Cupriavidus necator: one gene and its partner. The protein of the gene in region 2 interacts with the protein of the main gene of each other region in a pairwise test. Links are inferred from orthologs where the notes say so. Each region holds a gene or a part of one and is shown on either strand. Other genes may lie near its edges. The genes, in order: I6H87_RS29325 and lysA.

Evidence for each region.
Region 1: the proteins of lysA (region 2) and I6H87_RS29325 interact in binary tests that used the Escherichia coli proteins (3 or more experiments, as listed by UniProt). The link is inferred for Cupriavidus necator from one-to-one orthologs.

The regions. Positions count from the first base shown.
Region 1 is NZ_CP066019.1:2,282,637-2,291,670, reverse strand. What follows is about bases 4,064-6,923. They hold I6H87_RS29325 (response regulator transcription factor), read left to right. Parts: upstream 4,064-5,062; coding sequence 5,063-5,785; downstream 5,786-6,923. Other genes in these bases: I6H87_RS29320 (sensor histidine kinase), read left to right, coding at 5,782-6,923; I6H87_RS29330 (ligand-gated channel protein), read right to left, coding at 4,064-4,813. Outside these bases: multidrug transporter subunit MdtD, read left to right, coding at 1-765; alpha,alpha-trehalase TreF, read left to right, coding at 887-2,674; more of I6H87_RS29330, read right to left, coding at 2,843-4,063; more of I6H87_RS29320, read left to right, coding at 6,924-7,230; I6H87_RS29315 (fimbrial protein), read left to right, coding at 7,647-8,201; I6H87_RS29310 (fimbrial chaperone), read left to right, coding at 8,303-9,034. UniProt on the Escherichia coli protein: Response regulator member of the two-component regulatory system CpxA/CpxR which responds to envelope stress response by activating expression of downstream genes including cpxP, degP, dsbA and ppiA.
Region 2 is NZ_CP066018.1:1,837,917-1,847,060, forward strand. The notes cover bases 3,462-6,431. They hold lysA (diaminopimelate decarboxylase), read right to left. Parts: upstream 5,592-6,431; coding sequence 4,332-5,591; downstream 3,462-4,331. Other genes in these bases: msrP (protein-methionine-sulfoxide reductase catalytic subunit MsrP), read left to right, coding at 3,462-3,614; msrQ (protein-methionine-sulfoxide reductase heme-binding subunit MsrQ), read left to right, coding at 3,614-4,312; cyaY (iron donor protein CyaY), read left to right, coding at 5,973-6,308; I6H87_RS08605 (penicillin-binding protein 1A), read right to left, coding at 6,381-6,431. Also shown: c-type cytochrome biogenesis protein CcsB, read left to right, coding at 1-427; I6H87_RS08570 (COG4315 family predicted lipoprotein), read left to right, coding at 587-1,027; I6H87_RS08575 (RNA polymerase sigma factor), read left to right, coding at 1,055-1,597; I6H87_RS08580 (anti-sigma factor family protein), read left to right, coding at 1,594-2,433; more of msrP, read left to right, coding at 2,613-3,461; more of I6H87_RS08605, read right to left, coding at 6,432-8,756. UniProt on the Escherichia coli protein: Specifically catalyzes the decarboxylation of meso-diaminopimelate (meso-DAP) to L-lysine. Is not active against the DD- or LL-isomers of diaminopimelate.

The DNA of each region.
Region 1 (9,034 bases), on a different replicon or contig from region 2:
CTGGCCGGGCTGGGCTTCCAGCATGCCACCGTGCTGATGCTGCTGATCGCCAGCATGGCCGCGCTGACCGCCTACGGGCTGCACGCCAACCGGCGCAAGCAGCCGCTGTTCCCGCTGCGGCTGTTCCGCATCCACAGCTTCAGCGTGGGGCTGCTGGGCAACCTGTTCGCCCGGATCGGCAATGGCTCGATGCCGTTCCTGATCCCGCTGACGCTGCAGATCAGCCTGGGCTATTCGCCGTTCGATGCGGGCCTGATGATGTTGCCCGTCACCGCCGCCGGCATGGCCTCCAAGCGCCTGGCCACGCGCCTGATCCAGCGCCACGGCTACCGCCGCGTGCTGGTGGCCAATACCTTCGTGGTGGGGCTGGTGATGGCAGCCTTTGCGCTGATCACGCCGCAGTTGCCGCTGTGGCTGCTGGTCCCGCTGCTGGCGCTGTTCGGCATGGTCAATTCGATCCAGTTCACGGCCATGAACACGGTCACGCTGAAGGACCTGAGCGGGGCCGGCGCCAGCAGCGGCAACAGCATGTTGTCGATGGTGCAGATGCTGTCGATGAGCCTGGCGGTGACCGCGGCGGGCGCCTTGCTGGCGACCTTCCAGCACCGCTTCGGCGGCGATTCCACGGCGGTGCTGCCGGCGTTTCATGCCACCTTTGTCTGCATGGGGCTGATCACGTGCGCGTCGGCCTGGATCTTCATGCAGCTGGGGGTGCGCGAAGCCGCGCCGGCGATACCGGTGCAGCATGGCGAAAAGGAGGTGTGAACGCCTGCGCCCGGGCGCCTGCGTGACACATGGGGCGCTTTGCGGGGGCGGCCGCGAACTTACCCGCACTTCGCGGCTCCTATCCACATGAGCCGGCAGCGCCCGGTGCAGGGAGGCGCCCATGCAGCCGACAGGCAAGCCCGAGACCGAACCCGCCATTCCGCAGTCGTCCGGCGCCACTGCCGGCGGCAGCACGGTGCCGCGCACGGCCCCGGCCACCCCTGACGGCGCCGGCGCGGTGCCGGGGCCATCGGCGGCGCCCGGCAAGGTCCATGCGGCGGCGCAGCCGGCGCTGGTCACGGACCGGGACTGCCCGCCGCCGCACACGCTGCCCGGCTGCGCTTGCGCCGACATGCTGTCGCCCGCGGCGCGCTACTGCGAGCTGTTCGTCGACGTCCAGCACAGCGGCCTGTTTGCCGACAGCAAGACCTTCCCTGACTGCATTCCCAACTGCGACCCGGACCTGATCGTGGCACGCTACCGCGAAACGCGCGACACGCCGGGTTTCTGTCTGGCTGATTTCGTGCAGGCGCATTTCACCCGCGCCACCGTGCCGGAGAGCCACTACGTGTCAGACCCGGCCAGCACCCTGCGCGAGCATATCGACGGCCTGTGGCCGGTGCTGACGCGCGAGCCCGTGGCCCATCCGCCGTTGTCGTCGCTGTTGCCGCTGCCGCACCGCTACGTGGTGCCGGGCGGGCGCTTCGGCGAGCTGTATTACTGGGACTCCTACTTCACCATGGAGGGGCTGGCCGGCAGCGGGCGCGGCGACCTGATGGTGGAGATGGCGCGGAACTTCGCCTACCTGATCGACACCTATGGCCTGGTGCCGAACGGCACGCGCAACTACTACCTGAGCCGCTCGCAGCCGCCGGTGTTTGCGCTGATGGTGGACCTGCTCGAGCGCGAGCAGTTGGCCAGCGCCATCGACTTCCTGCCGCAGCTGCGCCGGGAATACGCCTTCTGGATGGACGGTGCCGACTGCGTGCGGCCGGGCCACGCGCACCGACGGGTGGTGTGCCTGCCCGACGGCGCGGTGCTGAACCGCTACTGGGACGACCGCCCGTGGCCGCGCGAAGAGGCCTTCCTGGAAGACATGGAGACCGCAATGCGCAGCGGCCGGCCGCATCACCTGGTGTTCCGCGACCTGCGCGCCGCGGCGGAATCGGGCTGGGACTTCAGCTCGCGCTGGCTCGATTCGCCATCCACGCCCACCGGCCAGCCCGCGGACCTTGCCACCATCCGGACCACGGCGATGCTGCCGGTCGACCTCAACGCATTGCTCTGGCACCTGGAAACGCGCCTCGCCGTGCTGTGCGAGCAGGCGGGCGATGCCGCGGCGGAGGCTTACCGCGTGGCGGCGCAGCGGCGCGAGGCAGCCATCCTGCAATACATGTGGAACGACACCGCGGGCGCCTTTGTCGACTACGACTGGTGCCGCGGCGCGCCGCGGCTGTGCCTGACCGCGGCAATGGTGATGCCGCTCTATCTCGGTCTTGCGCTGCCGTCGCAGGCGCAAGCCGTGGCGCAGGCGGTGAAGGACCGGCTGCTGGTTGACGGCGGGCTGGCCACCACGGAATGTGCTTCGGGCCAGCAATGGGACCATCCCAATGGCTGGGCGCCACTGCAATGGCTGGCCGTGCGCGGGCTGGCACGCTATGGCCATGACGACCTGGCGCGTGAGATTGCGCAGCGCTGGCTGGCGACCGTGGCCAGTCTCTACACCCATGAATGCAAGCTGGTGGAGAAATACCGCATCCGGCATATCGAAGGGCCGGCCCGGGGAGGGGGCGGGGGCGAGTATCCGTTGCAGGATGGCTTTGGCTGGACCAACGCGATTGCCGGCGCGTTGATGGCTCTATACGGAGAGGTGCCGGCAAGATGCCGGGCGGATGATTTGGCGAGCTGAGGTGGGCACACTGCGCTTGCATCGCGTTGGGGGGATTTGGGGATTGCTGCTCAATGCGGTCGGGGTGTCGCTCTTGACTGGGCTGTTTCGCCGGCTGCGCCGGCGAAACAGCCCACGCCTGCCAAGAGCCACAGCCGAATCGCATGGCAACAACAAGAACAGCCACCTTCAAAATTTCACGGACACACTCATCCAGTACCGGCGCCCATCCTCGACATGCCCATAGTCGGTGTAGTTCACCTGCTTGTCGAAGAGGTTGTAGATCCCGGCAAACACCGACACGTTCCTGGTAACCGTGTAGGTCGCCCCCAGGTCGACAAAGGTGTACGACGGCGCCACCACGGTGCTGGATGACGGCCCCGTGATCGGCTGGCTTTCCTTGCCGCGGTAGTTGACGCGCGCCCAGGCGTTGATCTTCTCGCTCGGCCGCCAGTTCAGCGTGGCCACCAGCAGGTGCATCGGCAACTGGTTCAGCGGCTGGCCCTGGTACTGGCCGCTCTTCTGTTCCGACTTGGTATAGGTATAGCTGCCGGTCAGCGACCACGCTTGCGCGATCGGCCAGCGCAGGCTGGCTTCCACCCCGCGCGAGTAGGCGCGGTCCACGTTCATGTAGGTGGTCGGGTTGGCGCCGAACCGGTTAGGTGCGTCGGTGCACTGCGTGGCCGGGCAGGCGACGCGCGTGATCTTGTCCTTGAAGTCGTTGTTGAACAGCGTCACGCCCGCCTGCAGGCCGTTGCCCTTGTCATAGAGCAGGCCCAGTTCCTGCGACAACATCGTCTCGGGCTTCAGGTCGGGGTTGCCGTACATATTGCCGCCGCGGCTGGTCTGGCCCCAGCCGGCCACGGTCTGGCGCAGGTCCGGCGCACGGAAGCCGGTCGACACCCCGCCCTTGACCGTCCAGCGCTCGGCCGCATGCCACACGCCGTACAAGCGCGGGCTGTAGTGCTGGCCGAAGTTCTGGTCGTGATCCATGCGCACGCCGCCGGTCAGGGCAAAGCTCTGCGCCAGGCGCCACTCGTCCTCGGCAAACAGCGCCCACTGGTAGCGCTCGACCTGGTTCGGGCCGCCGGCGATCTGGTTGCCGGTCTGGTCGTTCAGGCGCTGGTTCAGGTATTCGCCGCCAACCGACAGCATATGGTTGCCCAGTGGCATGGCCCAGCTGGTGCGCAGGTCCAGGTTCTTGATCTTCATCCGGCGGCTGCGGTTGTCGAACTCCTCCTGCTGGATATAGCTGTCGGAGACGCCGAAGCCCCAGCGGCCGGTATGCGACAGCGCGTACTTCTCGCTGCGGTAGTCGGTCTCGGAGGAGGTGGGGCAGCCGGAGCGCGGGCAGGCGGTGCCGGGCGGCAGCGGCGGCACGGTCTTGCCCACGGTCTCGCTGCGCAGCTGGCGCATGCCGGTGGCCTCGAACACGATGTCGTGGTTGCGCGTGGGCGTCAGCGCCAGCTTGGCGGTCAGGCTCTCGGCGCGGCGGCCGCGGAAGCCGTAGTCGATATCGTCTTCGATGCGGTGCGTGCTCTGGCCGTACAGCTGCAGGCCCAGCAGCTCGCTCTTGAGCGGCCCGGCCAGGTAGAAGTTGCCCTGGTAGAGATTGCCGGAGTCGCTGTTCTCCTGCAGCGTGGCGTCGCCGCGCAACTCGCCCGTCCACGTCCTGGGCACCTTGCGCGTGATGATGTTGATCACACCGCCCATGGCGTCGGAGCCGTACAGCGACGACATCGGCCCGCGCACCACCTCGATGCGCTCGATCGCGGACAGCGGCGGCGTCCAGCTGCTTTCCACGCCGGACGAGTCGGAGTTGGTGCGGGTCTCACGCGAGTTCTGGCGCTTGCCGTCGATCAGGATCTGGGTGTACTTGGCGCCCATGCCGCGCAGGCTGATGTCGGTCCGGTCGCCGCCGCCGCTGACGATTACGCCTGGCACTTCCACCAGCGCATCGTTGATGTCGCGATAGGCCTTGTTCTCCAGGTCTTTGCGCGTGACCACGCTGATCGACGCGGGCGCGTCGCGGATGTCCTGCTCACTGCCGGCCGCCGTCACCACCACGGTGGCGAGGGTGGCTTCCGTCTTCAGCGCCTGCGCCTGTGCCCAGGCTCCCGTCATGCCGGAGGCGGCGCATGCCGCCGCCAGCATCCGCATCCATTGACCCCGTTGTACGCCCGCCGGTGCTGGCAACCCTGCCGCCGCTCTTGTTGCCGCCCCGATCCCGGCGACCTGCCTGAACTTCATCATTTTCCCTGTCTTCTGTAAATAACAATCATTCTCATATTAAAATTCGAGATGAAGGTGCCTACCAGTCACTTTGGATAGCTTTTGTTTTCTTGACGTTTCTTGACGGAACCGGGGACCGGCGGCCACGTCCACGTCCGCAAGGCCCCGGCAAGCTGCATGCTGATGTGCTTCCACACGCCGCTCGCGCGCGTGCTGCTGATCGACGACGACCTGGAACTGGCGCAGATGCTGCGCGAGTACCTGGAGCCCGATCACTGCACCGTCACGCTGGCGCACACCCGCCAGCAGGGCGAGACCCTGCTGGCCCGCAACGACTACGACGTCGCCCTGCTGGACCTGATGCTCCCCGACGGCAACGGCCTGGACCTGCTCAGGCTGCACCGCGCGCGCTCGCAGCGCCCGGTGATCATGTTCACCGCGCACGGCGATGAAGCCGACCGCGTGCTGGGGCTGGAACTGGGCGCCGACGACTACCTGAGCAAGCCGTTCAGCCCGCGCGAGCTCAAGGCGCGCATGCATGCGGTGCTGCGCCGTTTCCACCGCGCCGCGCCTGCCGCGCCCGCACAGGCGCCGTGGCTGGAGGCTGGCGCGCTGCGCCTGAACCTGGCATCAGGCCTGGCCATCCACGGCAACGCCGAGGCGCCGCTGACCGGGGCCGAGCAGCGCGTGCTGGAAATCCTGATGCGGGCGCCGGGCCGGGTGGTTGCGCGCGCCGAGATCGGCCGGTTCGCGCTGGGCCGCGCGCCGGAACGCTACGACCGCAGCCTCGACACGCATATCAGCGCGCTGCGCCGCAAGCTGGCGCTGGACGGCATCACTTCGCCGCTGCTGATCCGCAACCTGCGCGGGCAGGGCTATTTGCTGGTGCAGGCGCCGTGAACTGGCGCCGCCGCGTGCGCGCGCTGTTTCCGCTGCCGCTGTTCTGGCGCAACTTCCTGACCTTCTGGCTGGGCATGGCCGCGATCGTCGGCATCGGCATGGCGCTGACGGCCGCGGTGGCCTGGTACCGCTTCGACGCGCTCGATGGCCTGAGCCCCGCGGTGCTGACCGAGGATGCGCTGGAAGTCGCCCAGACCCAGGGGCGCCCCGGACTCGAGCGCTGGCTGCGGGCGATCGATTCGCACGCCTCGGCGCTGGACATCTACATTGTCGACGACACGCTGCAGGAACTGCTGGGCCGCCCGTTGCCGGCGCGGCTGCGCAACCGCCTGGCCGACCGGCTGGTGCCGATGTGGCGCGCGGGGTTGATCGGCCATGCTGTCGCGCATGTGCCCGGGCCTGGCGCGCGCGTGTCATGGTGGGACCCGCAACCCATCGCGCTGCCGCAAGGCGGCGAGCTCCTGATGCTGTTCCTGCCGTTCGATTCGTCGCGTTGGGAGGTGCTGCACCTGTCGCCTGTGGTGCTCTCCCTAGGCCTGTTCGCGCTGGCCGTCTCGGCGCCGCTGTGCTGGGCGCTGACGCGGCATGTCACCGGCCCCGTGCGGCGCCTGCGCGAAGCCACGCAAGCGCTTGCCGACGGCGAGCTGGCCACGCGCACGCCGCCCGTGCTGGCCCGCCGCGCCGACGAGCTGGGCCAGCTCGCGCGCGATTTCGATGCCATGGCCGACCGCCTGCAGCGCCTGATGGACTGGCGCGAGCAGCTGCTGCGCAATATCGCGCATGAACTGCGGTCGCCGCTGGGGCGGCTGCGCCTGTCGCTGGAACTGGCGCGGCGGCGCGATGCCATGCTCGACCTGCAGTTCGAGCGCATCGAGCGCGAGACGGAACGGCTCGACGCGCTGGTCGAACGCACGCTGCAGCTGGCGCGGCTGCATGCGATGGCGCCGGTGCTCCGCCCGATCGACCTGGCGGAACTGCTCGACGTCATCGTCACCGATGCCCGCTTCGAAGCCGCGGCCCGGGGCGTGGCGATCTGCTGGACTCCCCCGGATGAACTGATCGTCGACGCAGATGCCGCGACGCTGGGCAGCGCCATCGAGAACATCCTGCGCAATGCGATCCGGTACACCGACCCCCCCGCGCCCGTGACCGTGACGCTGCAGGCTGATGAGACGGCGATCCGGATCGCCATCGTCGACGGCGGGCCCGGCGTTCCGCAAGACGCGCTGGCGAGCCTGTTCGAACCCTTCTACCGCGTACGCAGCGGTCCGGGGCATCCGACCGGGGCGGGACTGGGTCTCAGCATCGCGCAGGCGGGCATTGCCGCGCATGGCGGCACGGTGTCGGCGCACAACGTGGCGCCGCGCGGGCTGGCGCTGCAGGTCTGCCTGCCGCGCAGGACGTGTGACGGCGCTGTTGGCACGGCCGGGACTTTGGCCAGTTAAGGGCGGACGGATGCTGCGGAGATGGCCTTTGCACCATGCAGCCGCTGCAAGCGGCGCGTACCCTTTGGCGTAGATGCGGCGCTTCAATGCGGCTGCCATGATGCAGATCAATCCGGCGCCTGTCTCCTCACCGTCCAGGCTCTTCGCAGGCACATCTGCCTTGCGCCGGCAAGTCAGATTTACACCTCATGACGCATAAGAACCACGGCGAGCTGTTCGCGGCAAAGGAAAAAATTCCGAGCAAGATCTAAGGCTTGCCTGATTGGTGGCATTAGGTGCCATACATATAGTTCAGCTGTCCCCGGGGCAACCGGCAACTGCAACACAGATCTGGCGGTTCAATGGCGGCACGGGGCGGGGCGGGATCCGTTGGATCCGAAAGCCATCTACCTATCAACTTATTTGAATCACCCATCATGACCCATACCAAGCTCCTCGCTGCTCTGATCGTCGCCGGTACCGCCATGGGCGCGCAGTTTGCACATGCCGCAAATGCCGACGGCCAGATCACCTTCAACGGGCAGATCACCGCCCAGACCTGCACGATCAACGGCAACGGCACGGGCAGCAAGAACTTTACCGTGACACTGCCGACCGTTTCGGCCTCCACCCTGGTCCAGGCTGGTGACACCGCTGGCCAGACGCCGTTCTATATCGCCCTGACCAACTGCACGCCGAACACCGGCAACGTGCATACCTACTTCGAGGCTGGCCCGACCACCGACACCACCACCGGTAACCTGATCGTGGACGCCGGCGGCGCCACCAACGTGCAGATCCGCCTGCTGAACGGCGGCACCGATAACAGCCCGATCAAGGCCGGCTTTGCCGACGCCGCGCAGAATTCCGGCGTAGTCGCCATCAACAGCGGCGCGGCCAAGCTGGAGTACTACGCACAGTACTACGCAACTGGCGCGGCAACGGCCGGTGCCGCCAACTCGACCGTGATGTACTCGATCGCTTACCAGTAAGCCCTGGTACCACAGGGCGCGGAGCGTGTTACCGGCGCGCTCCGCGCCTTCCGAATATTGAGTGTGTGCCGCTTCACCCGGTCAAGTCCGCTGCAACCATCATGAAAACGTCCATCAAGTCCCTGATTTCCGCCGGCGTGATTGCGCTGGGGCTCATGAGCGCGCTGCACGCGCAAGCTTCCGTGGTCATAGCGGGCACGCGGGTCATCTACAAGGCAAAAGACACCGAGACCACGATCAAGCTGACCAACGAAGGTCAGTCGCCGGCGTTGACGCAGGCGTGGATCGACAAGGGCGACGCGAAGGCTGCGCCGTCGTCCATCGACGTACCGTTCACCGTGACGCCGCCGGTGTCGCGCATCGACCCGAAAAAGGGCCAGACGCTGCGCATCATCTACACCGGCGAGCCACTGCCGCAGGACCGCGAATCCGTGTTCTGGCTCAATGTGCTGGAGATCCCGCCAAAGCCCACCGCCGAAGAAGCCGATGTCAACAAGCTGCAGCTGGCTTTCCGCTCGCGCATCAAGCTTTTCTTCCGCCCCGCGGGCCTGGAGGGCAACGCCGACGACGCCCCTGGCAGCATCAGCTGGCGCGTCACCCATGCAGGCGGCAAGCCGGCGCTTGAGGCAAGCAACCCCAGCAAGTATCACGTTTCTTTCGCCAACCTCGAACTGGTTGGCGGCGGCAAGACCGCGAAGTTTGAAGAAGGCGGCATGGTCGGCCCGGGCGAAGCCAAAACGTTCCCGCTGACCGGCGATGTTGCGCAAGGCACCGAAGCCAGGGTTCGCTACAAGGCCATCAATGACTACGGCGGCGCCGTAAGCGGCGAAGCC
Region 2 (9,144 bases):
GATGAAGATCCACGTGCCGGCCAACTTTATCGGCTACGGCACCTTTGCGCTGGCGGCGATGGTCTCGGTGGCCTACCTGCTCAAGCAGCGCGGCATCCTGGCCGAACGCCTGCCATCGCTGGAACTGCTCGATGATGTGATGTACAAGGCCATTGCAGTCGGCTTTGCCTTCTTCACCATCGCCACCATCCTGGGCGCGCTGTGGGCGGCCGAGGCCTGGGGCGGCTACTGGAGCTGGGACCCGAAGGAAACCTGGGCGCTGATCGTCTGGCTGAACTACGCGGCGTGGCTGCACATGCGGCTGATGAAGGGCCTGCGCGGCACGGTGGCGGCCTGGTGGGCGCTGGTCGGCCTGCTGGTGACGACCTTTGCGTTCCTGGGCGTCAACATGTTCCTGTCGGGCCTGCACAGCTACGGCGAACTGTGACGCGGCGCCATGCTGCAATGCAAGAACCTGCCTCCGGGCAGGTTTTTTTTCGTCTTTTTTCAATTTTTCTGGATGCCCATGGAATAAAGGCGTCACATCCGGTGTTTACTTGAGGAGCGGTGCCGGCTGGCGGCACCGGTTTGCATGGAGAACAAGATCATGGCACGTGTGCGTCTTACCACTGCAGCATCCCTCGTTCGTCCCGCCGCGCTCGCGCTCGGCTGTGCGGCTGTCCTGCTCGCCGGTTGTTCCGGCATGGGCCTGGGCGGTGGCGGCGGCGCCGGCAACTTGCCGCCCACGGTGAAGGTGACCAGTGGCGTGCTGACCGATCCGCAGGGCCTGACGCTGTACACCTTCGACCGCGACACCGCCGGCAGCGGCAAGAGCGCCTGCAATGGCCCGTGCGCCACCAACTGGCCGCCGCTGATGGCCGCGCCTGGCAGCAATGCGTCGGGCCAGTACACCATCATCACGCGCGATGACGGCGGCAAGCAGTGGGCGTACCGCGGCATGCCGCTGTACCGCTTTGCCAAGGACGCCAAGCCGGGCGACCGCACCGGCGACAACCTCAACAACGTCTGGCACGTGGCCAAGCCCTGACGCTTCGGCAGCCACCGCAGCCACAGCATGGAAGGGTTTGACGGCCAGCTCGTCGCGCTGGCGCCGCGGCTGCGGCGCCATGCGCGCGGCCTCACCGGCGACGCGGCGCTGGCCGACGACCTGGTGCAGGACACGCTCGAGCGCGCGCTGCGCTACCGCTGGCGCTTCCGCCTGCGCCCCGGCGCCTGGTGGGGCGACGGCGCCGATGGCCTGCTGCCGTGGCTGCTGACCCTGATGCACCGCCTGCGCCTGAATACCGTGCGCAGGAAGGAACTGGTGGTCACCACCGAGACGCTGCCCGAGGTCAGCGCCCCCGCTGACGACCCCGGCCTGCGCCGTGACCTGGTGCAGGCGCTGGCGCAACTGCCGGAGGCGCAGCGCGCGGTGCTGCTGCTGGTCAGCCTGGAACAACTGACGTACGCCGAGGCCGCGCGCGTGCTCGATATTCCGCAGGGCACGGTGATGTCGCGCCTGGCGCGGTCGCGCGAGCAGATGCGGCGGCTGCTCGACGGCAAGGCGCCCGCTGCCGTGCCGGCAGCTTCCGGCAAGCCCCTGCAGCGGGTGAAATGATGTCCGCCATCCACGAAGCCGATCTACATGCCTACGCCGATGGCCAGCTTTCCGGCGCGCGGCGCGCCGCCGTGGAGGCGTACCTGGCGCAGCACCCGGAGGCGGCGGCACAGGTCGCAGTCTGGCGCAGGCAGGCCGATGCCCTGCACGGGGCGCTGGATCCCGTACTGAACGAACCCGTACCGCTCGCGGCCTTGCCGCCGGGGCTGCACGGAGATCGCAAGCGCAATGCCGCGCGAACCAGGCCGCGCTGGGCGATGGCGCTGGCGGCCACCTGCGCGTCGGTGGCGCTGCTGGCGGTGGGCGGCGCTCTCGGCTGGCGGGCGCATGACCGCCTTGGCGGCAGCACGCTGGTGCTGGCGCCCGGCGAGCGCTTTGCGCGCGAGGCGCTGGCGACGCACGCGGTCTACGCTCCGGAAATGCGCCACCCGGTTGAAGTCGCGGCGACGGAAGAGGCCCATCTGATCGCATGGCTGTCCAAGCGCCTGGGCACGGCGCTGCAGGTGCCGGACCTGCGCGCGCAGGGCTTCCACCTGATTGGCGGCCGCCTGGGCGTGGCCGAAGGCGGCCCGTCGGCCATCCTGATGTATGAAGCGGACGACGGTACGCGCCTGTCGCTGCAGTTGCGGCGCATGGCACAGGGCACGCCCGATACGGGCTTCCGCGTCGAGCGCATGCCAGGCGCAGGCTCCAGGCGGCCAGCCGCCGGCCGCGACCCGATGATGGCCTTCTACTGGATCGACCGCGACCTGGGCTTTGCGCTGGCGGGCCCGCTGGAGCGGGCGCGGCTGCTCACGGTGGCTCAGATGGTGTACCAGCAATACCAGGGCGGATAGCCGCGCGCGAGGTGCAGGCGGCACATTGCGTGCGCCTGGCGCCTCATGACCCGCGGCATTCCGACGCAGGCACAAAAAACTGTCAGGACTGGCCAGCACTCTCCGACCAAGGCCAGAGTCCAATCCTGCAAGCGTGTGGGCGCGACCGGCGCCGGCACGGCCAGGCAACGAGGAAAACCATGCTGATCCCTTCCCCCAAATGGCTGCGCGGCGGCGATATCGCCGCCGGCGAGGTCACGCCCCGTCACGTCTTCGAAGCGCGCCGCCGCATGCTGGCGCTGGCCGCGGCCGGCGCAGCCGGCAGCACGCTGGCGCCGTGGTTTGCGCGCCAGGCCCTGGCGCAGGGGCAGCACGGCCAGAAGCTGGCCGCCACGCCCAACAACGCCTATGTCATCACCGACAAGCGCACGCCCTTCGAGGACGTCACCACCTACAACAACTTCTACGAATTCGGCACCGACAAGTCCGACCCGGCGCGCAACGCCGGCACGCTGCGCCCGCGCCCATGGCAGGTGTCGGTGGAGGGGCTGGTGAAGAAGCCCAAGGTCTATGACCTGGACGAGCTGATGAAGCTGGCGGCAATGGAAGAGCGCGTCTACCGCCTGCGCTGCGTGGAGGGTTGGTCGATGGTGATCCCGTGGGTCGGCTACCCGCTGGCCGAGCTGATCCGGCGCGTCGAGCCGCAGCCTGGTGCCAGGTACATCCAGTTCATCACGCTGGCCGACAAGAAGCAGATGCCCGGCGTCAGCAGCGGCGTGCTCGACTGGCCGTACAGTGAGGGCCTGCGCATGGACGAGGCCATGCACCCGCTGGCGCTGCTGACCTTCGGCCTGTACGGCGAGGTCCTGCCCAACCAGAACGGCGCGCCGGTGCGCATGGTGGTGCCGTGGAAGTACGGCTTCAAGAGCGCCAAGTCGATCGTGAAGATCCGCTTTGTCGACAAGCAGCCGCCCACCAGCTGGAACCTGGCCGCGCCGCAGGAATACGGCTTCTATTCGAACGTGAATCCGGACGTGGACCATCCGCGCTGGAGCCAGGCCACCGAGCGCCGGATCGGCGAGGAGCGCGGCAGCGGCTTTGGCGCGTTGTTCGCACCCAAGCGCAAGACCCTGCCGTTCAATGGCTACGGCCAGCAGGTGGCGTCGCTGTACCAGGGCATGGACCTGAAGAAGTTCTTCTGATGCAAGGCGAGCGCATGGCTACCTCTTCCACCAGCGCCGCCGCCGTGGCGGCGCGCAAGCCGGCCGGCCTGGCCACGCTGTCGCCGCAGCGCGTGCGCGCGCTCAAGCTTGCGGTCTGGCTGCTGGCGCTGCTGCCGTTCGTACGGCTGCTGTACCTGGGTGCCACGGAGCAGTTCGGCGCCAATCCGCTTGAATTCGTGACGCGCTCCACCGGCACCTGGACGCTGGTGATGCTGTGCCTGACGCTGACCATCACCCCGATGCGCCGCCTCACTGGCTGGAACTGGCTGATCAAGCTGCGGCGCATGCTGGGCCTGTTCGCGTTCTTCTACGGCCTGCAGCACTTCCTGCTGTGGATCGGGGTGGACCGCGGCTTTGACCTCGCCTACATGATCAAGGACGTGTACAAGCGGCCCTTCATCACGGTGGGTTTCACCGCCTTCATGCTGATGATTCCGCTGGCGCTGACTTCCACCAATGGCATGGTGCGCTGGCTGGGCGGCAAGCGCTGGCAGGCGCTGCACAAGCTGGTCTATGCGATTGCGGTGCTGGCCATCCTGCACTACTGGTGGCACAAGGCGGGCAAGAACGACTTTGGCGAAGTGTCGATCTATGCGGCGGTGGTGTTCGTGTTGCTGGGGATGCGGCTGTGGTGGCGGCTGCGCAAGCCCGCGGGGGCGCGCCAGCCCGCCGCGTAGGCGGGCCGGGCTTGGGGTCTTAGTCCTGCAGCAGGCGCTCGTCGCGGAACAGGTCCTCGACCAGTTCGCGCTCGCGCACCAGGTGCACGCTGGCGCCATCGACCATCACTTCGGCGGCGCGCGGACGGGTGTTGTAGTTGGAGCTCATGGTGAAGCCGTAGGCGCCGGCCGACATCACTGCCAGCAGGTCGCCCGGCTGCACCGCGAGCGCGCGGTCGCGGCCGAGCCAGTCACCGGATTCGCACACCGGGCCGACGATGTCGTAGGTCGCCGCTTGCGCGTCGCGCAGCACCACCGGCTCGATGCGGTGGTAGGCCTCGTACATGGCCGGGCGTGCCAGGTCGTTCATGGCGGCATCGACGATGCAGAAGTTCTTGGCCGCGCCGGGCTTGAGGAACTCCACCTGCGTCAGCAGCACGCCGGCGTTGCCCACCAGCGAGCGGCCCGGCTCGAACAGCACCTCGCGGTGGCCGTGGCCGCGCGCGGCCACGCGTTCCAGCAGCGTGGTGGCAAAGCCGGTGATGTCCGGCGGGGTTTCGTCGGTGTAGGTGATGCCCAGGCCGCCGCCCACGTCGATATGCTCCAGGCGGATGCCGTCGCGCTCGAGCGCCTCGACCACGTCCAGCACCTTGTCCAGTGCTTCCAGATAGGGCTCGACCTCGGTGATCTGCGATCCGATATGGCAGTCGATGCCAGTCACTTCCAGGTGCGGCAGCGCGGCCGCGGCGCGGTAGGTCGGCAGCACGTCCTCGAAGGCGATGCCGAACTTGTTGCCCTTCAGGCCGGTGGAGATATACGGGTGCGTCTTGGCATCCACGTCCGGGTTGATGCGCAGCGACACGCGCGCACGCTTGCCCACGCGGCCGGCCACTTCGTTGAGGCGGTCCAGCTCGGGGATCGACTCGACATTGAAGCAACGCACGTCATGTGCCAGCGCCAGTTCCATTTCCGCCGCGCTCTTGCCCACGCCCGAGAACACTACCTTGCGCGGGTCGCCGCCGGCGGCCAGCACGCGCTTGAGTTCGCCGCCCGAGACGATGTCGAAGCCGGCGCCGAGCTTGGCAAACACCTGCAGCACCGCCAGGTTGGAGTTTGCCTTCATGGCGTACTGGACCTGCGCCTTGCGGCCCTGGCAGGCGGCGGCGTAGGCCTGGTAGGCTGCGGTCAGCGCCGCGCGCGAGTACACATAGGTGGGCGTGCCGAATTCAGCGGCGATGCGCGCCAGCGGCACCTGCTCGACGGCAAGCGCGCCGTCCTGGCGATGGAAAAATGCGGTCATGGTTATCGGGTGGTGGGGGCGGCAGGAGACGAGGCTGGCTGCGCGGCGGGGGCAGGGGTGGCGGGCGGGCCCGGCATGGCATCGGCGCGGCCCAGGCCCGGATCCGTCACGGTCGGCGGGGTCGGCTCGGGCGGCACTTTGGGCATGGTCAGCGGCCCGCGGATGCCGCATCCGCCCAGTAGGGGCATCGCAAGGGCGGCGGCAAACGCCGATACAATCGCAACACGACGCAGCATCGGGTCGTCCTTTAGGCTGTTGGCAAGGCGTTGGATGGTCCGACGCGCAACGGCCGGGCATCCGAAGGATTCTTAACAAAAAAGCCGTTCGCGCCACGTACGCCCGGTCCGGGCAGCGGCGGCAACGGCGGTCTCGGAGTTTAGCATGCCCCCCTTGAGCGAAAGCGAGTTCCTGGCCCTGGCCACGCAGGAGCTGGACCGCATCGAAGCCACGGTCGAGGCGGCCGCCGACGCGGCCGACGCCGATATTGAGATCAGCCGCACCGGCAACGTGATGGAGCTGGAGTTCGAGAACGGCACCAAGATCATCATCAACAGCCAGGCGCCGATGCAGGAACTGTGGGTGGCCGCGCGCGCCGGCGGCTTCCACTTCCGCCGCGACGGCGAGCGCTGGATCGACACCCGCAACGGCGGCGAGCTGTACGCGGCGCTGTCGGGCTACGTCAGTGAGCAGGCCGGCGCGGCCCTCACGCTGGGCTGACGCAAAGCCTGCCTGGCGGGCAAAAGAAAAGCCGGCCTCGTGGGCCGGCTTTCTGCTGTCTGGCGGCCGTGATCAGGCGCCGCCGAACATCTCCAGGATCTTCTTCTTCTCGGTCTCGGTGTCGGCCGGCGCGTTGGTCGACTCCTCCGGCTTGCCCGGCCACGGATCGCCCAGGCCCACCGAAGCCACCCCGGCGCCGCCGGCGTTCTCTTCGAAGGTCCAGTCGCCGCCCACCATCAGCACGCCTTCCGGCGCCGGGCGCTCGGGAGACTCCGGCACGCCCTTGAGCGCCTTGCTCATGTAGCCGACCCAGATCGGCAGCGCCAGGCCGCCACCGGTTTCGCGCACGCCCAGGCTCTTGGGCTGGTCGTATCCCATCCAGGCGATCGCCACCAGGTTGGGCGTGTAGCCGGCGAACCAGGCATCGACCGCGTCGTTGGTGGTGCCGGTCTTGCCCGCCAGGTCGTTGCGGCCCAGGCGCTGCTTGGCGCTGTTGGCGGTGCCTATGCGCACCACGTCGCGGAGCATGGTGTCGGCGAGAAAGGCGGTGCGTGCATCAAGCACGCGCACGGCGTCGGTGCCGGCGCGTTGCGGCTGGGTTTCGGAGATCACGTTGCCGCGCGCGTCCACCACCTTCTGGATCAGGTACGGGTTGATGCGGTAGCCGCCGTTGGCGAACACCGAGTACGCGCCCGCCATCTGCAGCGGCGTCACGGCACCCGAGCCCAGCGCCATCGGCAGGTAGGCCGGGTGCTTGTCGGCCTCGAAGCCGAAGCGCGTGATGTAGTCCTGCGCGTACTGCGTGCCGATCGCGCGCAGGATCCGCACCGAGACCAGGTTCTTGGACTTGGCCAGCGCGCGGCGCATGGTCATCGGGCCCTCGAAGCGGCCGTCATAGTTCTTCGGTTCCCACACCTGGCCGCCGGTATCGGGGCCGATCGTCAGCGGTGCGTCGTTGATCACCGTGGCCGGCGAGAAGCCCTTTTCCAGCGCGGCCGAGTAGATGAACGGCTTGAAGCTGGAACCCGGCTGGCGCCAGGCCTGGGTCACGTGGTTGAACTTGTTGCGGTTGAAGTCGAAGCCGCCCACCATCGAACGGATCTCGCCGTCCTGCGGGTTGATCGACACGAACGCCGCGGCCACTTCCGGCAGCTGGGTCACCGACCAGTTGCCTTTCTCGTCCTGGGTCACGCGGATGACCGCGCCGGGGCGCATCTTCATCTTGGGTTGCGCGTTGGACGACAGCGACGGCGCGATAAAGCGCAGCGCCGAGCCCTCGATGGTTGCCACTTCGCCCGACAGCAGCGTCGCCTTCACCTGCCTGGCCGACACGCTGGTGACCACGGCCGAGCGCAGGTCGCCGCTGCCCGGGTGCTCGACCAGCGCATCGTCGATGGCCTGCTCGCGCTCGGCCGGGTCGGAAGGCAGGTCGATAAAGGCCTCGGGGCCGCGGTAGCCGTGCTTGCGCTCGTAGTTCATGATGCCGGAGCGCACCGACTCATAGGCGGCGTCCTGGTCCGGCTTGGTCAGCGTGGTGTAGACCGTCAGGCCGCGCGTGTAGGTTTCTTCGCGGTACTGCGCGTACATCAGCTGGCGCACGATCTCGGCGACGTACTCGGCGTGGGTCGAGAACTCGTTGCCCTCGGTGCGCACCTTCAGCTCGGCATGCACGGCCTGCTCGTACTGGTCGGGCGTGATATAGCCCAGGTCGCGCATGCGCTGCAGGATGTACTCCTGGCGCACCTTGGCGCGGCGCGGGTTGACCACCGGGTTGTACGCCGACGGCGCCTTGGGCAGGCCGGCCAGCATGGCGGCCTCGGCCGGCGTCACGTCGCGCACCGACTTGCCGAAATACACGCGCGCGGCGCTGTCGAAGCCGTAGGCGCGCTGCCCCAGATAGATCTGGTTCATGTACAGCTCGAGGATCTGGTCCTTGTTCAGGTTGGCCTCGATCTTGTACGCCAGCAGCATCTCGTAGATCTTGCGCGTGTAGGTCTTTTCGCTGGACAGGAAGAAGTTGCGCGCCACCTGCATGGTGATGGTGGAGGCGCCCTGCGACAGCCCGCCGCGCAGGTTGGCCAGCCCGGCGCGCAGCACGCCGACGAAGTCGACGCCGCCGTGCTCGTAGAAGCGGTCGTCCTCGATCGCCAGGACCGCCTTTTTCATCACGTCCGGAATCTCGGCGATGGGCACGAAGTTGCGTCGCTCTTCGCCGAATTCGCCGATCAGCACATTGTCCGCGGTATAGATGCGAAGCGGGATCTTGGGCCGGTAGTCGGTGATGGTGTCCAGCGAAGGCAGGTTGGGCGCGGCCACCAGCAGCGCGTAGCCGAGCAGCAGCGCAATCACGACGGCACCGGCGACAACCAGTCCGACCGCCCAGAACATGAGCCGCGTCCAGATCGGACGGCGGGCAGGGTGGGACGGCTTGTGTTGTGCGGTGGCCATAAGGGAAATACCTAGTCAGGGGTGCCCGGGATTATATCTTCCGGCATCGGCCCGCCCGGGCGTACAGTGGTGCGGGCGCCGCTATCGCGCTGTTACAAGATGTAATGTGGCGAATGCGTGCACGCACGGCGCTGTTGCGTGCAGCTAAAGGGGTGCGGGCAGGCGCACAAGCGCCCACGGAAGGGAACCCGACGACCGTGGGGTTTTGGCAACGGATTGGTGAGGGGCTTCTCAAAAAGAACTCGGCGCCAGTTCGGCACATTGCCACCGATGCTGGATTTTGTGAGAATCGACCAACATAAAAGAGCAAACGTTTCATTCAAGAAACAAGGCTCGCCCGATTAGAGCGTTCAAGCCAGGGGCGAGTTCAAAAGTCAGGGGGTCACCT